One region of the Eremococcus coleocola ACS-139-V-Col8 genome, then DNA from elsewhere that is predicted to be linked to it. Evidence: predicted binding sites of a transcription regulator. Region 1 holds the regulator's gene; each other region holds the start of a gene.
What was found. Region 1 encodes Rex, which represses fermentation and respiration genes when NADH is low (regulators of the CRP and FNR family bind a similar motif). Its sites were predicted from a motif close to TTGTGAANTANTTCACAA; they were not measured.

Region 1 (5,191 bases):
TAGAGCTTCACCTTCGATATCTTCTGCAATAATTAAAAGTGAACGACCAGATTGCATCACTGATTCTAGTAAAGGCAAGACATCTTGGATATTAGAAATCTTACGATCAGTTACAAAAATATAAGGATTTTCTAAATCAGCTACCATTTTTTCATTATCAGTTACCATATATTGTGATAGATAACCACGGTCAAATTGCATACCTTCAACCACTGATAATTCAGTTTCGATGGATTGAGAATCTTCAATGGTAATAACGCCATCTTGACCCACTTTTTCCATAGCTTCAGCGATTAAGTTACCCACTTCTTGGCTGCCTGAAGAAACAGCCGCAACTTGAGCGATTGATTCCTTAGAAGTTACTTGTTTGGCTTGCGTTTTTAAGCTTTCAACAGCTTTCTTAGTTGCCATTTCAATTCCGCGACGAATTCCTACTGGGTTCGCTCCAGCAGTTAAGTTCTTCATTCCTTCACGGACAATGGCTTGAGTTAGGAGAGTTGCGGTCGTCGTACCGTCACCTGCTACATCGTTGGTTTTGGTTGCTGCTTCAAGGACGAGTTGAGCACCCATATTTTCAAAACGGTCTTCTAATTCAATTTCACGAGCAATGGTTACCCCATCGTTAGTAATGGTAGGTGAACCAAAGCTTTGGTCTAAAACTACATTCCGACCTTTAGGTCCAATCGTTGTTTTTACTGTATCAGCTAATTTATCCACCCCGCGTAATAAAGCTGCACGGGCGTCATCTGAAAATTTTAATTCTTTTGCCATTCTTATCAAAACTCCTTTACTTTATCTTTTTAAAGAAATTATTTTTCGATTTTTGCAAGTAAATCTTTATGTTCAATGATTAAATATTCTACGCCATCAAATTCAACTTCAGTACCGGAATAGTTTTTGAAAAAGACTTGGTCACCGACTGCGACATTATCTTCAGCCACAATTTCTGGGCCTACTTCTATAATTTCACCAAATTGTTCTTTTTCTTTAGCTGAGCTTGGAAGGACAAAGCCAGACTTGGTTGTTTGTTCAGTTTCTGCCACTTTGATGACAACGCGTTTTCCTAAAGGTTTAATCATATTTAAGACCTCCATCATATTTTATCAATTAGCACTTGATAGTATATAGTGCTAACACAAGTATTATATTAGACCATCTTTGACCAATTTGCAAGAAGAATGATTACTTTTAAGAAGATTTTTTTTGCCTAACAATCCTTCAACAATAATTGACTGACCATAAGCTCTAATATATATTTAAATTAAAGTACAAAAGATTTGTTCACACACCATGCTCGCCTAAAATAGCTATAGATAAGGAAGCGCAACTCCTATGAGCTGAATTGACAAGCAGACTTGCTAGCATGTCACCCCCTTTTCCACCTATACTTAAGCCATAAAAAAGGAGGAATTCATATGATACTCGCTGATAAAATAATTGAACTTCGCAAAAAAAATGGTTGGTCTCAAGAAGAATTTGCTGAAATGTTAGGCGTCTCACGGCAGTCTGTTTCTAAATGGGAAGGTGCTCAATCTACCCCCGAATTAAACCGGCTTATTCAAATGTCTAAAATTTTCTCAGTTTCCACCGATTATCTTTTAAAAGACGATGTTGAAAATCTTGACCCAGAGCAAGCAGATCTAGAATGGTTGGAAGACCGACGGAAATTCTCTTTAGAAGAAGCCAATAGCTACTTAAAATTAAAAGCAGAAAGTCGACCTATCCTAGCTGGCGGCATTTCACTCTTAATCTTATCACCAAGTATCCTGCTCTATACAGCCCTCGGCGCGGAAACAGAAAACTTCCCTCTCAGTGAAGATATGGCTACCCTCATTGGAGTGGCTACTCTCTTACTAGCAGTTGCGATAGGGGTTGGGTTAATTATTTTTGCCAATCAGAAAGTAGCTAAGTTTGATTTCTTAGAAAAAGAAATGATTGATACCGAATATGGGGTGACTAACCTAGCTCGTGACCTGAAAGAAAAAAGCCACGACCAATATGTTTTTCGACTCATCCTAGGTATCGGTTTGTGTATTGTTTCGGCTATCCCAATTCTGATGATTGAACTCTTTGATCAGGCTAAAACAAATGTGGGTATTTTTATTATTATGACCTTAGCTCTAGTAGCAATCGGGGTCAATTTAATCGTCCAGACACTCGACCAACGGGAAGCCTATGATCAACTCTTGCAAGAAGAAGATTATTCACTAGAAAGTAAACGCCGTAGAAGTTGGTCCGGCCCTATCTTTGGTGCTTACTGGACACTCATTGCTATGGTCTACATCGCCTATTCCCTTTATACAGATAATTGGGCTTGGTCCTGGGTCATTTGGCCATTTGCGGGTGCCTTTTCAGGGGTCATTGAATTAATTGGTGATAGCTTCAGTAAAAAACGTTAAAGATTCTGTCTGAACGAAAAAATAGTGGGACTAGGCCTTTTTGCCTAGTCCCACTATTTTTATTCTTATAAATTATCTAAATCTCAGGTAATTCACCGTTGCCATGAATATTATTATCAATAAAGTAAATCAAAGTTTGTAATTCATTGGTTAAATCGACATTTTGCACGACCACATTTTCTGGGACTTGGAAACGTAAAGGAGTAAAGTTCAAAATACCTTTAATACCCGAAGTCACTAGGCGGCCAACCACATCTTGGGCATATTCTTGCGGAACTGTTACAATCATGATTTCAATCTGTTGGTCTTGAATTTGTTGTTCCAATTCATCCATGGCATAGATAGGCACGCCTGAATGGATCGTCCCTACAATCTCAGGATTAATATCGAAACCAGCTGAAATACGAATATTGTGGTTTTTACGGAAATTATAATTTAAGAGAGCATTCCCTAAATTACCCACCCCAACTAAACCGACAGAGGTTAGACGATCTTGGTTAAGGATTCGGGTAAAGAAATCAATTAAATAGTCAACATCATAGCCGTAGCCCCGTTTACCTAAGGCACCAAAATAAGAAAAATCGCGCCGAATGGTGGCTGAATCTACTTTGACAGCTTCACTCAATTCAGTTGATGAAACTCTTTTTTTACCAGAATTTTGTAAAAAACGTAAGTAACGATGATAAATAGGTAAGCGCAAAGCAGTTGCGCGCGGAATAGGTTTTACCATATTATGAACCTTCTTTCACAATTTAATATTTTAAAAATAATTTGATTATTCAGATTAATAGTTGAACTACCATAAATTTATAATAACTAATTTTTTGTGAATTTACAACCTTATTCTCTGATTATTCACAATTTTTATGTGAAAACGGCCCCTATAGTTTTCATAATCATTAAGCTATAATTAACAAGAATGAAACCGCTAGCAATATTTTTATGATAGAAGTCTCAATAAAATTTGCTTTTTGTGATTTATTCACATTATATTTTAATTTTTTGTTTTTTTATCTTATTATCCCATACTTTAAGTAAGTTGATATAAAAAAGGAGTGAGACATCTGTCCCACTCCTTAAATTTATACCTACTTAGTTAATAATCTTTACTTATTTAGCAGCCGGATCCTTCAAATCATCTGTCCACTCAATTAAAGGTTTTCGACTCCGTTTTTGAAAGTCAGCATAGCCTTTACCATCAGGATTGTATTGAATCCAAGTATAGTAAGGATCATGATAGTGAAAAAATTTATAATTATGTTTAATCCCTTCTTCAAACCATTTTTCTTTGGAGGAAATGACATCCATTGGATAATCATCCACTCCTGTGACCCAGCCAGGGTTATTTTGGGCGACAGTTTGGAAGAGATCTGACATTTGAATCATATAGTCGCCATCTTGGTGTAAACGAACAACAGATTGGCCGCGTGAATGACCACCCACATGGAACATTTCAATAGCTCCATCCGCTAAAGACAGGTGGTCTTCAAAGGTTTCAACTTGGTCTTGGACAGGTTTCCAATTAAAGTCTAAATAAGTATTTTTAGTCCGTGAATTAGGATGGCGGACGTCATACCATTCTCGGGCTTCAGCATAAATTTTTGCATTTGGGAACTTAGAAACTATTTCCCCATCTTTTAGGGCAGTTAAACCAGACATATGATCATTATGTAAGTGAGTCATCAAAATAATATCAATATCTTCTGGAGTTAAATCTAACTTAGCCAAGCTTTCATCAACGTAGGATTTTTGGCCTTCGGCTCCTTCGTTGCGGAATAGCTTTTCCGGTTGGGTTTCAGGGGTCATAGAAGCATCGATTAGATAATTTTTGCCTTGGTATTGGACTAAGATAGGGTCAGTATTGGCAGTAATCATGTTCTTATCATCATTAGGATAACGCTTAGCCCAGACCGCTTTAGGAACAGGCCCAAAAATCCGGCCTCCATCCGAATACTTTTGTACCCCGTCTAAAAAATAAAGATTCATTTCGTGAAATTTATAATGATCCAAAATTTCTTCCTCCATTTATATTTTGAGTGTATTTAATGTTATAATGAGCCTAACATATGACTAGTATAGCAAAACGCTTACATATATAGAAATAATATGCTTATTAAGGAGATAGATATGATTCTACTGCAAGTCAATCAAGTGGCTCGGCGCTTTGCCGATAACACCCTCTTTGAAGGCGTGTCTTTTAATATCCAAAACCGGGACCGGATTGCCTTGGTCGGCCGTAACGGAACCGGTAAGTCGACCCTCATCAAACAAATCATGGGTCAGGAACCCCTATCTGAAGGCGAGATTACCCAGGCTAAGGGCCTTAAGATCGGCTACCTAGAACAACATGTTGCGGTCGATTCCCCCCGAACCGTTTGGGAAGAAATGGTCTTTGCCCTCCAAGATAAATTAGCCCTCCGTGACCAAGCCCAAAAAGCTGCCGAAAACTTAGCCGAATTAGCAGACCAGCCGGATAGTCCAGCCTATAAAGAAGCACTTCGTCAATATGACCAAATCCAAGAAAAACTCAATGAAGAAAATGTCTACGCCATCGAGTCCGATATCCGGACTGTCCTCCACGGCTTCCACTTCTATGAAGCGGACTATGACCTACCGGTCGCTTCCTTATCCGGTGGTCAGAAAACCCGCTTGGCCATGTCCAAGCTCCTCTTAATGGACTATGACCTATTAGTCTTAGACGAACCAACCAACCACTTAGATATGGGTACCTTGAATTGGTTGGAAGGCTTTTTGCAAACCTATAAAGGTGCCCTTTTAATTGTCTCGCATGA
Region 2 (5,191 bases), on a different contig from region 1:
TTTTTGAGCAGTAGCACCATCAATAACACGGTGGTCATAAGATAATGATAATTTAATCATCCGACCCACAGCTAATTCACCATTTTCATCGACAATTGGTTGTTGCACGATTGATCCGAAGCCTAAGATAGCCACTTCTGGGTGGTTAATAATTGGAGTGAACCATTTACCACCGGCAGAACCAATGTTAGAAATAGTAATGGTACCATCACGCATTTCTCCAGCTGATAATTTAGAATCATGAGCCTTATTGGCTAATTCAGTAATTTCATCAGCAATATCAAACATTGATTTAGCGTTTGCATCTTTAATGTTTGGTACATAAAGACCATGATCAGTATCAGTAGCAATACCAATGTTATAGTAATTATGGTAAACAATTTCGTTCGTAGCATCATCAAGTGAAGCATTTAAAATTGGGTATTTCTTAAGGGCAGCAACTAAGGCTTTAACGGCATATGGTAAGAAGGTTAGTTTGGTATCACGTTCTGCAGCAATACCTTTGAATTTCTTACGGTGATCCCATAGTTTAGATACTTCGATTTCATCAAAGTGAGTAACATGTGGAGAAGTATGTTTAGAGTTAGTCATTGCCTTAGCGATTGCTTTACGGGTACCTGACATTTTTTCACGGGTTGTCCGTTCTGCATTAGACACAAGTGGTGTAGCTTTCTTAGCTGGGGCTGTCTTTTCAGTTGCGGCACCTGCAGTAGCTGGAGCTGTTTTTTCAGCTGGAGCACTAGCAGTTTGGTTAGGGTTGAAGTTGTTAACATCAGCTTCAGTAACCCGGCCACCTTTACCTGTTGGCACTACTAAGTTGATATCAATGCCTTTATCACGGGCTAATTTACGTACAGAAGGCATGGCTAAGACATGACCTGCAGGAGAAGTGCCTGCTCGACCTGATACTTGACCTGGTTGACTTGCTGCTGCGGCTGGTGCTGCAGAGGCTGAGTCACTTACAGCAGGAGCTGCGCTTGAACCATCACCTTCAAAGTCAGGGGCATCAATTTCTACTAAAATGTCACCCACTTGCACAACCTGACCTGGTTGAGCATGAATTTTAACGATTTTACCTGCATAAGGAGTTGGTAATTCTTCAACTGCTTTATCATTTTGGACTTCAAGAATTATATCATCTTCAGCAACTGTATCGTCTTCTGATACTAACCAAGATACGATTTCACCTTCATGAATTCCTTCACCTAATTCAGGTAAGGTAAAGTTAAAATAGCCACTCGCTTGGCCAGGTTGGTCAGCTGCTTTAGTAGCTAGCAAATCTTCTTCGGCCGCCGCAGTCACAGCTGGTTCTTCAGGTAAATCTTCACCTTCATAACCTTCAGCATCAATTTCAATTAAGACATCACCCACGGTCACAACGTCACCTTCAGAAACTTTAATTGACTTAACTGTCCCAGTTACTGGAGTTGGTAATTCTTCGACTGCCTTATCGTTTTGTACTTCTAAAATAATGTCATCTTCAGAGATTGCTTGACCTTCAGAAACGAGAATCGAAACGATTTCGCCTTCATGAATTCCTTCACCTAATTCAGGTAATGTGAATTTAAATGCCATTTGTTTATTCTTCCTTCCTTTTACTTGAGAGCTCGATTGGTGTCCTATTAGAAATCTGTTGTCTCTTTTACTTTTGCAACAATATCGTTAGCATTTGGCAACCAATCTTTTTCGGCCATACCAAATGGGAAGACTGTATTTGGTGCAGATACAAAACCAATCGGTGCTTTCAGTGATAAAACAGCTCTTTGAGAAATTTCAGAGATAACTTTTTCTCCGACACCGGCTTGACGTTGAGCTTCTTGTACTACAACTACCCGACCAGTTTTTTCGGTTGTTGCAACTAAGGCTTCAATATCTAATGGGTAAACGGTTCTTAGGTCGATGATTTCAGCAGAAATACCATCTTTTTCTAATTCTTCTGCTGCTGTGATTGCTTCACGCACCATGGCACCATAAGCAATAATTGAAACATCAGTACCTTCTTTAACAACTTTTGCTTTTCCTAAAGGAATCGTATAGTCATCTTCTGGCACTTCTTCACGGAATGACCGATATAATTTCATATGTTCTAAATAAACCACAGGGTCATTATCACGAATTGCAGAAAGTAATAAACCTTTTGCATCATATGGGTTTGATGGGATTACGACTTTTATACCAGGAGATTGAGCAATCAGACCTTCTAGGGAGTCCGCATGCATTTCTGGTGTAGCTACCCCACCACCAAATGGTGAACGAATGGTAATTGGTAAGTTACGGGTATTACCCATCCGGTAACGGGTCCGAGCTGCTTGTCCCACTACAGAGTCAAGGACTTCAAAAACGAAGCCGAAGAATTGAATTTCCATCACAGGACGGAAATTTTCAAGAGCGAGACCAATTGATAAACCACCAATACCTGATTCAGCTAACGGAGTATTAAAAACACGGTCTTCGCCGAATTTATCTTGCAAGCCTTCAGTGGCACGGAAAACCCCACCATTTTTACCCACATCTTCACCAAAGATTAAAGTGCGTTCGTCACTTGCTAAAGCGATATCTAAAGCATTAGTAATCGCTTGAATCATTGTCATTTGTGCCATTATTTATTCTCCTTTGCTTCGTATTGTTCAATTTGTTCAGCAATGATTGAATCTGGCGTTTCAAACATATTCTTCAAGAAATCAGATACTTTTTGAGGAGCTACAGATTCAGCTTCTTTAATTGCTGCTTTAGCAGTTTCTTTGGCATTAGCCACTACTTCAGCTTCTTTTTCTTCAGACCAAAGGCCTTTTTCAGTTAAGAAGATCCGGTAACGGTTTAACGGATCAAGACCACGCCAATGTTCTTGAGCACCTTCTGGTTGGTAACGTTTAGGATCATCACCAGACAAGGAGTGGGCACCATAACGGTAACATAAGGTTTCAATTAAAACTGGACCATTACCTTCAACCGCATATTCACGGGCTGCTTTAGCAACTGCATATACAGCTAAGATATCCATACCATCCACTTGGATACCAGGAATACCAGCAGCCACACCTTTTTGAGCTAAGGTTGGAGCAGCAGTTTGATATGCACGAGGCGTTGAGATAGCCCAACCATTATTTTGGATAACGAAGACAGCAGGCGCTTTAAAGGCACCAGCGTAGTTCATACCTTCATATACATCACCTTGAGAAGAACCTCCGTCACCTGTCCAAGTCATAGCGATTGCTTTACGACCATTTTTCTTAATACCGAGGGCAGCACCCGCTGCTTGAACATATTGGGCACCGATAATAATTTGTGGTGGATAAGCATGGAAGTCTTCAGGATATTGAGAACCTTCAACGTGACCTTTAGACCATAGGAAAGCTTTATATCTTGGCAAACCATGTTGCATTAATTGTGGTAAGTCACGGTAACCTGGGAAAATAACATCATCAGAAGTTGTTGCTGCAATAGTTCCAAGTTGAGATGCTTCTTGACCTGAGGTTGGAGCAACGAAACCTAGACGACCTTGGCGACTAAAAGCCTTCATCCGATCATTCCATTCACGGTAGAAAACCATATCCTCCATAAATTTAACTAACTCTTCATCGGTTAGTTCTGGCATTAAATCAGGGTTAACGACTTCTCCTTTTTCATTCAAAATTTGAACTGTCTCAAAATCAAAATTTTGAGGGTCTAACAATGCTTCAAAAGTAACTTTATTCGCTTGCTTAGCCATGAATTGTTTCTTCCTCTCTGAAAATAATAATACACAGTAAAAAAACTGTATTAATCTATGCTACAAATTTATCACTTATCTAGCTTGTTTGCAAGAATTCCCTCTTAGAACCAGTGTGGTTTTTGAGTGTTTTTCTTTAATAAAACCACCGATTTATCAGCTTTTTGTATCTACTTATCGAAAGCCACTGATTGATTGTTATCAATAATTTTAAATATTGTGAAATAGTACAGTATTTTAAAACTGTACTATTATTTTATAAATCAAAATAAAAAGTCCATTCCAGTCACATTTAGCTTGATTTTCAGTTTATTAATCTGTGCTTATTAAACTAATGATTAAAGACTTTGTGATTTAATGTTTAAAGTGTTTATTCCCATTAAAATTTCTTTTTAAAATTTTGTTCTTAATCAAATTATAATTTTGACGTCAAAAAACCACTTAAGAACCGAAAGGTCATAAGTGGTAAAAATTTGTATAAAGTTAACATTAACGCTCAACCCAATGGCCTGGTTGCACTTGCTTTAATTCAGCTTGAGCTGATAAGCTATTAGGATCAAAGCGAATCCGTTGGTGGTTCCGCTCATAGTCAGGATCAGGTAGAGGAATCGCTGATAAGAGAGACTTGGTATAGGCATGTTGGGGATGATCATATAATTGGTCTGCCTCAGAAACTTCTAGTAAACGGCCATGATACATCATTCCAATCCGATCAGAAAAATATTTAACCATGGATAAATCATGAGCAATAAATAAGAAGGTTAAATTCTTTTCTTTTTTTAATTTCTCCAAGAGATTGATAACCTGGGCTTGGATTGAGACATCCAAGGCTGAAATAGGTTCGTCAGCCACGATAAAATCAGGTCTAACCGCTAAAGCTCGGGCAATACCGATCCGTTGCCGTTGGCCGCCCGAGAATTCATGAGGGTATCGACTGGCATGATTTCTATTTAAACCGACTTCTTCTAAAAGTTCAAAGACTTGGTCCGTCCGGTCCTTATCATTGGCTGCTAGGTGATGAATATCAATCCCTTCTGCAATGATATCTTTAACCTTTTTACGGGGATTTAAGGAAGCATAGGGATCTTGAAAAATCATTTGGACTCGCTTATTAAAGGCAAGAGCTGCCTTACGTCCTTTTAAATTGGCAAGGTCTTGGCCATCAAAAATTATTTTACCAGCAGTCGGTTGATATAAATTAACTAAGGCCCGTCCTACCGTGGATTTGCCTGAGCCAGATTCACCCACTAATCCGAAAGTTTCCCCCTGATAGATTTCAAAAGAGACATCATCGACAGCTTTGACTTGGGTGGGACGGCCTTGATTAAAATATTGTTTTAAATGGCTCACTTCAACTAAAACTTTATTTGTTGGCATCGAATCCCCCTACTTTCTTCTCTTTAAAATAAGACCATCTTTCTTTAATATTGACTGGTGGTTCCACATCAGGTGCATCCGGGTGAAGTAACCAGGTAGCAGCAA
Region 3 (5,191 bases), on a different contig from region 1:
GACCATGTTTTTAACCAATAAAAAGAAGAAGAATTTCTATCTTTTAATTATGGATGATGGTAAACGTCTCGATATGAATCGCTTTGCTGAAATCGTTGAAGAGAAGAAAATGAAGATGGCTTCCGAAGATAGTTTATTTGAAAAGATGGCTTTGCCAGCCGGAGTCGTTTCACCATTTGGCTTATTAAATAATGAAGACCATGATATCCAAGTCTTTTTTGATAAAGAAATCGTAGATGAGGAACGGATGAGTTTCCATCCTAACACCAATGAAAAAACTATTTTTGTAGCAACACCAGATTTATTCAAATTTATTGAAGCAATTGGATATCAAACAAATGTAATTGAGATTTGAAGTTGAGCACCTACTTTAGTAGGTGTTTTTTATATAAAATTATATTTACAAAGATAATTTTAAGCGGAGATGCTGTTATACAAGAACATTCTTTTGGATAATAAAAATGTTATCAATCTAAATAGGTGGGGATATTAATGGAACTAGAAGCAAGTAAAAATTTATGGCGCGGTTCTTTGGCGGCTATTTGCTGTGAAAGTCTGTTTGGCTTGTCCTATCTGTTTACCAAATCCGCTACAGGATCAGCCACCGCCTTGGCACTATTAGGTTGGCGCTTTGTGTTAGCTTTCTTCATAATGACCTTAATGGTTATGTTCGGCTTCATCAAAGTAAATTTGAAAGGTAAAAAGTTAAAGCCCTTACTTTCAGTTTCAATCTTTAGTCCTTGTCTCTATTTTTTGGGGGAAACGGTGGGGATTAATCATACCATTGCTTCTGAAAGTGGTATTTTATTAGCGTGTATCCCAATTGCTTCTCTAATTTGTTCCTCGCTCATCTTGAAAGAGATACCAAGTAAATTTCAAATAATAGGTATTTTAACCACTTTATTTGGGGTGCTGTTAATCATAGCAGCTTTGGGACTTTCCTCTAGTTTATCAATTATAGGATATAGTTTTTTATTAATGGGAGTCCTAGCCTATGCCTTGTATAGTGTTTTTGTTGAAAAAGCTGTAGACTACTCAGATGTAGAAATAACTTATATCATGCTATTAATGGGAGCCCTTTGTTTCAGTTCTTTAGCCCTGGGCGAGGCTTTATGGCAAGGTCAGTTAAGCAGTCTTCTAATGATTCCATTTAAGGATCAGACTTTTTCACTGGCGGTTATTTATCAAGGGCTTGCTTGTTCCATCGGCGCCTTTTTCTTGTCAAATTATGCAATTTCCAAAATAGGTGTCAATCGTACCTCATCTTTTGTTGGAATTTCGACGGTGGTTTCAATTCTTGCTGGCAACTTAATTTTAGGTGAAAGCATTTCTATATTGCAGATTCTTGGGGCCATCATTATACTAATTGGTGTTTATACAGCAAATATTAATTTTGAAAAGTAAATTATTATCAGTCAATAATTAAAGATTGAAGTAGGCTGGAGTGATATAAATTGATTAGAGAGATAAGAACAAGCGATGCCGCATCAATCCGTCATATCTGTGATATAGCCCTTGGTTATGATGCTAGTCTTGATTTAGTTAGTAGACAAATTGAAAAATTAAGCCAGGATAGGGGCCACCATTTTATTTATGTTTACCAGAATGAAGCTAGTGGGCAAGTGCTTGGCTTTATTCATGTTCAAATGGACAAGAAAGTCTTGAACTGACCGCAAGCTTAGAATCAAATATGACCTCGATGAGGATGATGCCCGGAGGTGGCCACTAGAAGATAGTCAAGAATCTAGATAAGTTAACAAGACTCTCAGAAATTTTGCGAGTCTTATTTTAATTTGCTAAAATAATATTTGATAAAAGAGGTGACATAATGGAAGAAAAAGAATATGGTATTGTTTGGAAAGACCGTGCCGTAAGCCTGCGGGAAGATTTTGTTAATCAATTGTATCGGGTCATTGACCCGGAATTGGGAATTGATATTGTTAATCTAGGTTTAGTCTATGAAATTGGTTTAGACGACAAAGGCTTATGCACTATGCTTATGACTTTAACCACACCGGGTTGTCCACTTGTTGATTATCTAGAAAATGATATTCGTTATGTACTTTCAGAAATTGATGAAATTGAAGCCTTAGACTTTCAGTTGACTTTCCAACCTATGTGGACGATGGACCGAATTAGTCGTTTTGGTAAAATTGCTTTAGGTGTAGCAGATTAAGTTTATTGAAAACATTTTCAGAAAATTATGTGATGCCATTAACAAATTATAAAATTCATGGTAAACTAATTATATCGAATAAATAGAAAAGAGGAATTTTCATGACTGCAAACTTAAAATCTTTAAAATTTCATTTTCATAATGGTGGCGATTGGAAAGTAGATGTTAAACACATTGGCGACTTATGGATCCGTCGTATTTCTACCAGTGTTGGCCGCATTAACGGTGGAAATATTATCGAAATTCACCCAGCTCAAGGACTAAAAATTGAAATTTTACCAGAAGCTGATACCATCGAAACAAATGATATCAATAAAGGTTCGTTAGAAGTTGGAATTTTTGAAACAGTGGTCAAGAATCGTGATATTGAATGGATTACCCTTGATTGGGATAATCGTGATCCTGAATTAGTTTATTTCCCATTCGCAACCAACGAAGAGGGCGGTACTGAAAATATCTTCATGTCTGCTAAAGTAAGTGCAGATAAACGGTTATTTATTGTGGTTGATGAAAAACATAATGTGGATGAAGTATACGCTTAAAGCAAAACTGTTTAATAATTAGTGACTAGAAAGAGCAGACAAAGCCGAAATTATAAATTTTCGGCTTCTTGTTTGCTTCTTTTTTATTTACATTTTATAATTATTTATTTAATTCACAAGCCTAGAATATACTATAACAGTTTTATTATGAAAATTGTGACTTCGTTTTCATTATTAATTTTAAGCCTTTTATGAAATATGCAACTTTTTTAACTGTAACACTTGAAATTTAATTCTGTATCATTTAAAATAGAATCATGATAAGTAGTTCACAAGTTATGAAAAATTTTGGAGGTGCATTGTATGGAGCAATGGAGAGGATTCCAAGGTAAAACTTGGAGAGAAGAAATTAATGTACGTGACTTTATTCAAAAAAACTACACTTTATATGAAGGTGACGAAAGTTTCTTAGAAACACCAACCCAAGAAACAGTTGAGTTATGGGATCAAGTGATGGACTTGACCAAACAAGAACGTGATGCAGGTGGTGTTTTAGACTTAGATACAAAGATTGTTTCAACAATTACTTCTCATGAAGCAGGTTATCTTGATAAAGATAAAGAAAAAATTGTTGGGGTACAAACTGACAAACCGTTCAAACGTTCATTACAACCATTTGGTGGTATCCGGATGTCTGTAGATGCTGCTAAATCTTATGGTTATGAAATTGATGAAGAAGTAAAACATATCTTTACTGATTACCGTAAAACTCATAACCAAGCAGTATTTGATATTTATACCCCTGAAATGCGTAAAGCACGTCACGCTGCCATCATTACTGGTCTACCAGATGCTTATGGCCGTGGTCGTATTATCGGAGACTACCGTCGGGTGGCTTTATATGGTGTTGACCGTCTAAAAGAAGAAAAATCAAAAGACTTCGCAAATATTGGTGATGGAAATATGGCAGAAGATGTGATGCGTCTTCGTGAAGAAGTCTCTGAACAATATCGTGCTTTAGATGAATTAAAAGAATTAGGTAACATCTATGGTTTCGATTTATCAAGACCAGCTAATAATGCTAAAGAAGCCTTCCAATGGTTATACTTAGGTTATTTAGCAGCTATTAAACAACAAAATGGTGCGGCTATGTCACTTGGACGTACTTCTACTTTCTTGGATATTTATATTCAACGTGACCTAGAAGAAGGTACTTTGACTGAACAAGAAGCTCAAGAAATTGTTGACCATTTCGTAATGAAATTACGTTTAGTTAAATTTGCTCGTACTCAAGAATATAATGAATTATTCTCTGGCGACCCAACTTGGGTAACTGAATCAATTGCTGGGGTTGGCTTAGATGGTCGTCCGTTAGTTACTAAGAATTCATTCCGTTTCTTACATACTTTAACTAACTTAGGACCTGCACCAGAACCAAACTTAACAGTGCTTTGGTCACCACGTTTAACTGAAAACTTCAAACGTTATACTGCTAAAATTTCAATCGAAACTTCAGCTATCCAATATGAAAATGATGAAGTTATGCGTCCACATTGGGGCGATGATTATGGTATTGCTTGTTGTGTTTCTGCCATGGAAATTGGTAAACAAATGCAATTCTTCGGTGCCCGTGCTAACTTAGCCAAAGCTTTGCTTTACGCTATCAATGGTGGAGTTGACGAACGTCTTAAAACTCAAGTAGGACCTCAATATCAAGGTATTGACTCAGAATACTTAGATTATGACGAAGTCGTAGCTAAATACGATCAAATGCTAGAATGGTTAGCTGGACTATACATCAATACTTTAAATGTTATCCACTATTCACATGATAAATACTCATATGAATCTATTGAAATGGCTTTACAGGATACTAATATCAAACGGACTATGGCAACTGGTATTGCTGGTTTCTCAGTAGCTATCGACTCATTATCAGCCATCAAGTATGCTAAGGTTAAAACGATCCGTGATGAAAATGGTTTAGTTGTTGACTTTGAAATTGAAGGCGAATTCCCTAAATACGGTAATAACGATGATCGGGCTGACCAAATTGGGGTTGACTTATTGAAGAAATTCATGTCAATGGTTAAGAAACATAAAACTTATCGTAACGCAATTCATACCACTTCAATCCTTACGATTACTTCTAATGTGGTTTACGGTAAAAAAACAGGTAATACTCCTGATGGTCGTCGTGCCGGTGCTCCATTTGCACCAGGCGCTAACCCAATGCATGGCCGTGATACCCATGGTGCGCTAGCTTCACTATTATCTGTGGCTAAAGTACCTTATGATTACTCACTTGATGGAATTTCTAATACCTTCTCAATCATTCCTAAGGCTTTAGGTAAAGAAGAAGAAGTTCAAAAGACTAACTTAGTTTCTATGCTAGATGGTTACTCTGTTGAAGGTGGTCACCATTTAAACGTCAACGTCTTCAACCGTGACACCTTATTAGATGCCATGGATCACCCAGAAAACTACCCTCAATTAACGATTCGGGTATCTGGTTACGCTGTTAACTTTATTA
Region 4 (5,191 bases), 110 kb from region 1:
TCATATCGACCCACCGGGTTATGCTATTGCCTTACTAACCTTTGTCTTAAATACTTTCTTCTAGCCTTTACTTCAAATAGAAAATTAAAAGTGGGAGCGGGCAAGAAGTAGAAAATCTGTGATTTTCGCTTACTGGAGCACTAAGTCACTTCGCTCCAAGTGCTCCAGTAGCTGATTGAACCAGTGAACTCAGCTACTTTGATTCCCCGCCCCCGCAAGGTTGACTAGAATGGAACAAGTTGCTTCACAACGCGGTTTTCATCCAGTCAACTACTGCCTTGTATCGTATAAATTTTAATTTAAATTAGCAGGACTGGGATTTCTTTGCCCAGTCCTGCTTTTTAAATTTATTTTAACAATATCGACTAGTAGTCGAATAAGATACAAAGTTGCTAACTCGGTAATAGTACCTCTCAACAGAGACTAATCTTTACCTACTAAATCCTTCATATAATCATGAGTTGCATAGAAATCAGCCATGACTTCAGCCACAATCTCCCGGGCTGGTTTGATCTCCCGAATCCGACCTACACCTTGACCAACCGTCATCTGGGCATCGTCATACCGCTCTTCCATTAAAGCAATGTTTGACGCCTTGCCTGAAATTAAAGGCATCAAGTCTTCTAAAGTCGCGCCGGCAGCCTCCGCATCCAGGATCCGTTGGGCTTGCTTGTTATGAACCACCCGCATGGCATTCCTTAAGGATTTCATGGTTAACACGGTGGATGTTTCAGGTAAGGTAATCAATTTTTCTTTGAAAGAACGGGGTGCTTTGACTTCATCGGAAGCTAAAAAACGCGAAGCCATTAGGATGCCATCAACGCCTAAGGACATGGCAGCATACATGGATTTACCATCGACAATCCCACCAGCAGCTAAAACAGGAACTTCTAATTCTTCAGCCGCCTTAGCCCAGAGAATAGAACCAGGTACTTGGTCTAAACCAGGGTGGCCCGCCCCTTCAGTCCCGATTACTGTGACAATATCTGCCCCGTCCGCTTGGGCTGCTAAGGCATGCTTAATTGAGGTAACTTTATGGATGATTGGGATGCCCGCTTCCTTAATCGGTTTTATAAAGTTACCCGGACGTTGTCCGGACGTCTCGATGACCGGCACTTCTTCAATCAAGACATTGATATAATCAAAAATCATCTGAGGAATGACTACTTCCGGAACTAGAGATATATTAAAGCCGAAAGGCTTATCCGTTAAAGACTTCATTTTACGAACTTCCGCTCGTAAGGCATCTACATTGGGGAAGGCCATCGAAGGAACTAAGCCGAGACCACCGGCATTAGATACTTCAGAGGCTAATTCAGCTAAAGACATATACTGCATCGACCCTTGAATTAGAGGATATTTGATCCCCAACATTTCAGTTAACTTTGTTTTCATACAATTCCCTCCTAATCTTTTGATAACTTAAGCAAGATAAAGATACCTCTAATGTAAGCGATATCATTTATAAATATACTTTATCAAGAAACAGGATAGAAATAAAATAACAAAAAGACAGAGTGACTATAAGGTAAAGTTATAATGTTTTATATTTTTTCACAAATCATTATTAATAAAATCATTCAAATAGCTGCTTGTAAGTGTTATTTTTATTTAATTTTCACATGAACGAAATTAAAATAAAAAAAGAAGTCTATAAGTCATACTTATAGACTTCTTTTATTTTTACATTAAATCTGCTTGGGGATTTTCTTTGGTTAAGGTCTGAATTTTACCCTTAACCCCTAATAGTTTCTCAGCCAAGGCTTGAATCTCGGCAATTGCCTGACCGGCTGCTTCAGCCTGTTGGCTTGAAGCATTGTCTACAATGATAAACGCATTGGTCGTATCTTCCGTCAACATGGTCCGTTGCGCTTCGCGCCAGTTCAAGCACCGACAGATGGCGCCTTCACTATCATAATAAATCACTTCACCTTCCAAGGCTGGGGCATCTTCCTCAGAACCGAGAGGTAAAAAGGCTTCGCCGCCTTGGGCTGTACCCAAATGGATATCACCCGCCATTTTATCAATATCTTCACCGCCCACTGGCACGCCATATTTAAGGGAAGCATAGTTATAGATATCGACTAAGGGAATAATAGGTGAGAATTCATGCCCTTGGCTAATCCGTTTTAAGAGGGCTTCAATTGAAGACCGCGCTCCTTTTTTGGTTTTAAAGGTTTTAAAGGCTTCCCGCCAAATAGCAACGGCTGGGTTTTGTGAGAAGGTATCTTCGGTTAAATGGGCTTGGGCTGCTTTTCCACCTTCTTTCAGAAGGGCTTCATATTCAGCTTCGTTACCTTGGTAATGATTGTCAATACCTTCTAAGACTAGAATGTTAATCACTGCATCTGGAAATAGGTCCCAATAAGATGGGTTAACGATAAATTGTTTCAAACTATCACACTCCTTTATTTAATAATAACAAATTTTCTAAAATTTAGCTTGATTTAGGTAAGCTAAGACATAGGTCGCATATAGGGTCGCACCATAATCTAAACCATCTTCATCAATATCAAAGCGGGCATTATGGTGAGAATAATTAGTCGCTTTAGCAGCATTCCCACAGCCTACTACAGCAAATAAGCCATTGCCTGCTTGCGAATAATAGCCAAAGTCTTCAGAGGCCATAATAGGCTTGCTTGGATAAAGGGTATCTGCGCCATAAAGATCGGTCACCACTTGACCTAATAATTCAGATCCTTGAGCTTGGTTGTGGACCGCATCCAGTAAGCGGGTATAGTCAACTTCAACTTGCCCCCCATGCATGGCGGCAATATGGTCAGTATAAGCCGCTACGGCCGCTTCCATCTTATCAAGGGCTTCATTATGGAAAGTCCGGACGGTCCCTTCCAAGACCGTTTCCTCGCAGACCACATTAAAACACCCATCCACTGTATTCACCTTACCAATGGTTAAAACGGCTGGTTGTTGCGGATCCACGGCCCGTGACACAATACTCTGCGCATTGCTAATAAATTGTCCGGCCATGACGACTGAATCAACGCCTGCTTGCGGTTCAAAAGCATGGGCGCCTTTACCAATAAAAGTAATTTTGAAAACATCTGCGGCGGTCATGAAGGGTCCTAGGTTGACTGCCACCTTACCTGTAGGAATAAGATACTAAATATGCATACCAAATGCATGATCCACTCCTTCATGAAATTGCTCCAAAAATGCTGATTGCTGGTTTTGTCACCGTCTCTATTGCCTCAGTTATCCTAGCAGGTATTTTAGCTCCAATTGTCATCAGTATTGCAGGTTAAACCTAAATTAATTGGAATTCTAACCAAAAAAAGGGAGCGGGCAAGAAGTAGAAAATCTGTGATTTTCGCTTCGTCTGCCCGCTCTCCACAGTTGACTAGAACGGAACAAGTCGCATTGCGACGCTGCTTCCATCCAGTCAACTACTGCGTTGTATTATTATAATTTTAAAATGAAAAAGCGGGACTGGGCAAAAAAGCCCAGTCCCTTTTTCTTTAACTTCTTTAAGCTTAGTCCTTGTTGGTGAAACCGTATTTTTTGTTGAAACGGTCCACACGGCCATCGGCTTGCGTGAATTTTTGACGTCCAGTATAGAATGGATGTGAATCAGAAGTGATTTCCATCCGAATTAATGGATATGAATTACCGTCTTCCCATTCAACTGTTTCTTGAGAAGATTTGGTTGAACCAGATAAGAATTTAAAACCGGTTGTTGTATCCATGAAGACAACTGGATGATAGTCTGGATGAATTCCTTGTTTCATACTAATACTTCCTTTCTGCCGTAAGCTATTTGCTAGCTCACAGTTATTCTGCGCAATGTGCAACACAATGATGATACCACGAATGTTTAAAGAATGCAAAAGATTTTTAGTCTAAATCCATTTTATTCAAGCAATCCCGTAGGATCTTAAGTTCTTCATGAGTAAAAGTAAGGCCTTTGCCCATTTTTTCATAATCTGGGTCCCAGTCACGAATATCATACTTAGCTGGACGGCCATTCCAAGCCACCTTAGTGAGTTCCTTGGCCCAACCCTTGGCATTGGTTGATAATTGACCATAATGCTCTTCAATTTCAAAGCTAAAATCTGCCATAATTCTACCTCCTAGTCCTGAGTTTTTAAATCTTGGAAAGTCACCGGAATTACTTGTTCAATTGCCCGGGGCGCCACCTGGACTGAAAAACCTCGACGGCCACCCGAAAACTTAATGGTCTCAAATTCTAAGGCCGATTGATCAAAAACCGTCGTGAGTAATTTTTTCATACCAATCGGTGAACAGCCGCCATGGACATACCCGGTTAAGGGGAGAAGTTCTTTTTCTTTAATCATTTGTATATTTTTTTCTGATACAGCCTTAGCCGCCTTTTTTAAATCCAATTCATGGTCGACCGGCACCACAAAAACATAATTCTGACCACTTTTGCCAACCGTCACCAAGGTTTTAAAAACATCAGGCTGAGCATGGTCTTTCTTAATAGTTTCTGAATCCCATTCAATAGGTTCATAATCAATCTTATGTTGATCTAAGACCCGCATCACATTAGTTTTATGTTTTTTAGACATTCTTTTCCTTCTTTACTGACTATTCAAGGCTAATCTTCAATCATCTCAATATCCGCTCCGAGTGCTTGGAGCTTGCTAACAATATTAGCATAGCCGCGGAGGATATTGGTCACACCTGAAATTGTGGTTTCACCCTCAGCAATTAAACCAGCAATCACTAAACAAGCACCGGCTCGTAAATCAGAAGCTTCAACTGGGGCACCTGATAATTTACATGGACCTTCTAAGCGAATAATATCACCATCCACTTTAATATTAGCCCCCATCCGATTTAATTCAGGGATATGTTTGACTCGTTGCGGATAAATTGTATCAGTGATAGAACCTCGACCTTCTGCTAACAGTAAGAGCGGGGTAATTGGTTGCTGTAAGTCTGTCGCAAAACCTGGATAAGGTAGGGTCTTGATGGTTGGCATGGTTAAAGTATCTTGGGGATGAACAAAAACATAATCTTCCCCAATTTCCAATTTAGCGCCCATTTCATCTAATTTAGCAATATAGGATTCAATGTGTTCATATAAGACATTATTTACCTTAACTCCCCGGCCCATGGCCACAGCCGCAGTAATATAGGTGCCGGCTTCAATCCGGTCTGGAATAATCGTATGGTTGGTCCCATGTAATTGGTCAACCCCTTCAATCCG

Region 2: the regulator Rex is predicted to act here: its motif matches at 3,927-3,944, upstream of pdhA (pyruvate dehydrogenase (acetyl-transferring) E1 component subunit alpha).
Region 3: the regulator Rex is predicted to act here: its motif matches at 2,820-2,837, upstream of pflB (formate C-acetyltransferase).
Region 4: the regulator Rex is predicted to act here: its motif matches at 1,543-1,560, upstream of HMPREF9257_RS07535 (NAD(P)H-dependent flavin oxidoreductase).

The regions. Positions count from the first base shown of each region.
Region 1 covers NZ_AENN01000017.1:57,302-62,492, forward strand. The annotation lists gene groL (chaperonin GroEL) at 1-771, opposite strand, end outside; gene HMPREF9257_RS07020 (co-chaperone GroES) at 810-1,079, opposite strand; gene HMPREF9257_RS07025 (helix-turn-helix domain-containing protein) at 1,416-2,399, shown strand; gene HMPREF9257_RS07030 (redox-sensing transcriptional repressor Rex) at 2,476-3,129, opposite strand; gene HMPREF9257_RS07035 (MBL fold metallo-hydrolase) at 3,510-4,409, opposite strand; gene HMPREF9257_RS07040 (ABC-F family ATP-binding cassette domain-containing protein) at 4,527-5,191, shown strand, end outside.
Region 2 covers NZ_AENN01000011.1:31,843-37,033, forward strand. The annotation lists gene HMPREF9257_RS03260 (dihydrolipoyllysine-residue acetyltransferase) at 1-1,575, opposite strand, end outside; gene HMPREF9257_RS03265 (alpha-ketoacid dehydrogenase subunit beta) at 1,623-2,600, opposite strand; gene pdhA (pyruvate dehydrogenase (acetyl-transferring) E1 component subunit alpha) at 2,600-3,709, opposite strand; gene HMPREF9257_RS03275 (ABC transporter ATP-binding protein) at 4,199-5,086, opposite strand; gene HMPREF9257_RS03280 (ABC transporter ATP-binding protein) at 5,073-5,191, opposite strand, start outside.
Region 3 covers NZ_AENN01000001.1:11,991-17,181, reverse strand. The annotation lists gene HMPREF9257_RS00085 (prolyl-tRNA synthetase associated domain-containing protein) at 1-355, shown strand, start outside; gene HMPREF9257_RS00080 (DMT family transporter) at 493-1,404, shown strand; gene HMPREF9257_RS00075 (hypothetical protein) at 1,455-1,670, shown strand; gene HMPREF9257_RS00070 (metal-sulfur cluster assembly factor) at 1,829-2,176, shown strand; gene HMPREF9257_RS00065 (hypothetical protein) at 2,278-2,718, shown strand; gene pflB (formate C-acetyltransferase) at 3,022-5,191, shown strand, end outside.
Region 4 covers NZ_AENN01000017.1:165,784-170,974, forward strand. The annotation lists gene HMPREF9257_RS07530 (DUF7973 family transport facilitator) at 1-64, shown strand, start outside; gene HMPREF9257_RS07535 (NAD(P)H-dependent flavin oxidoreductase) at 424-1,395, opposite strand; gene HMPREF9257_RS07540 (B3/B4 domain-containing protein) at 1,684-2,394, opposite strand; gene HMPREF9257_RS07545 (M20 metallopeptidase family protein) at 2,431-3,075, opposite strand; gene HMPREF9257_RS09545 (hypothetical protein) at 3,138-3,263, shown strand; gene HMPREF9257_RS07550 (type B 50S ribosomal protein L31) at 3,492-3,746, opposite strand; gene HMPREF9257_RS07555 (YdbC family protein) at 3,853-4,077, opposite strand; gene HMPREF9257_RS07560 (aminoacyl-tRNA deacylase) at 4,089-4,547, opposite strand; gene HMPREF9257_RS07565 (UDP-N-acetylglucosamine 1-carboxyvinyltransferase) at 4,577-5,191, opposite strand, start outside.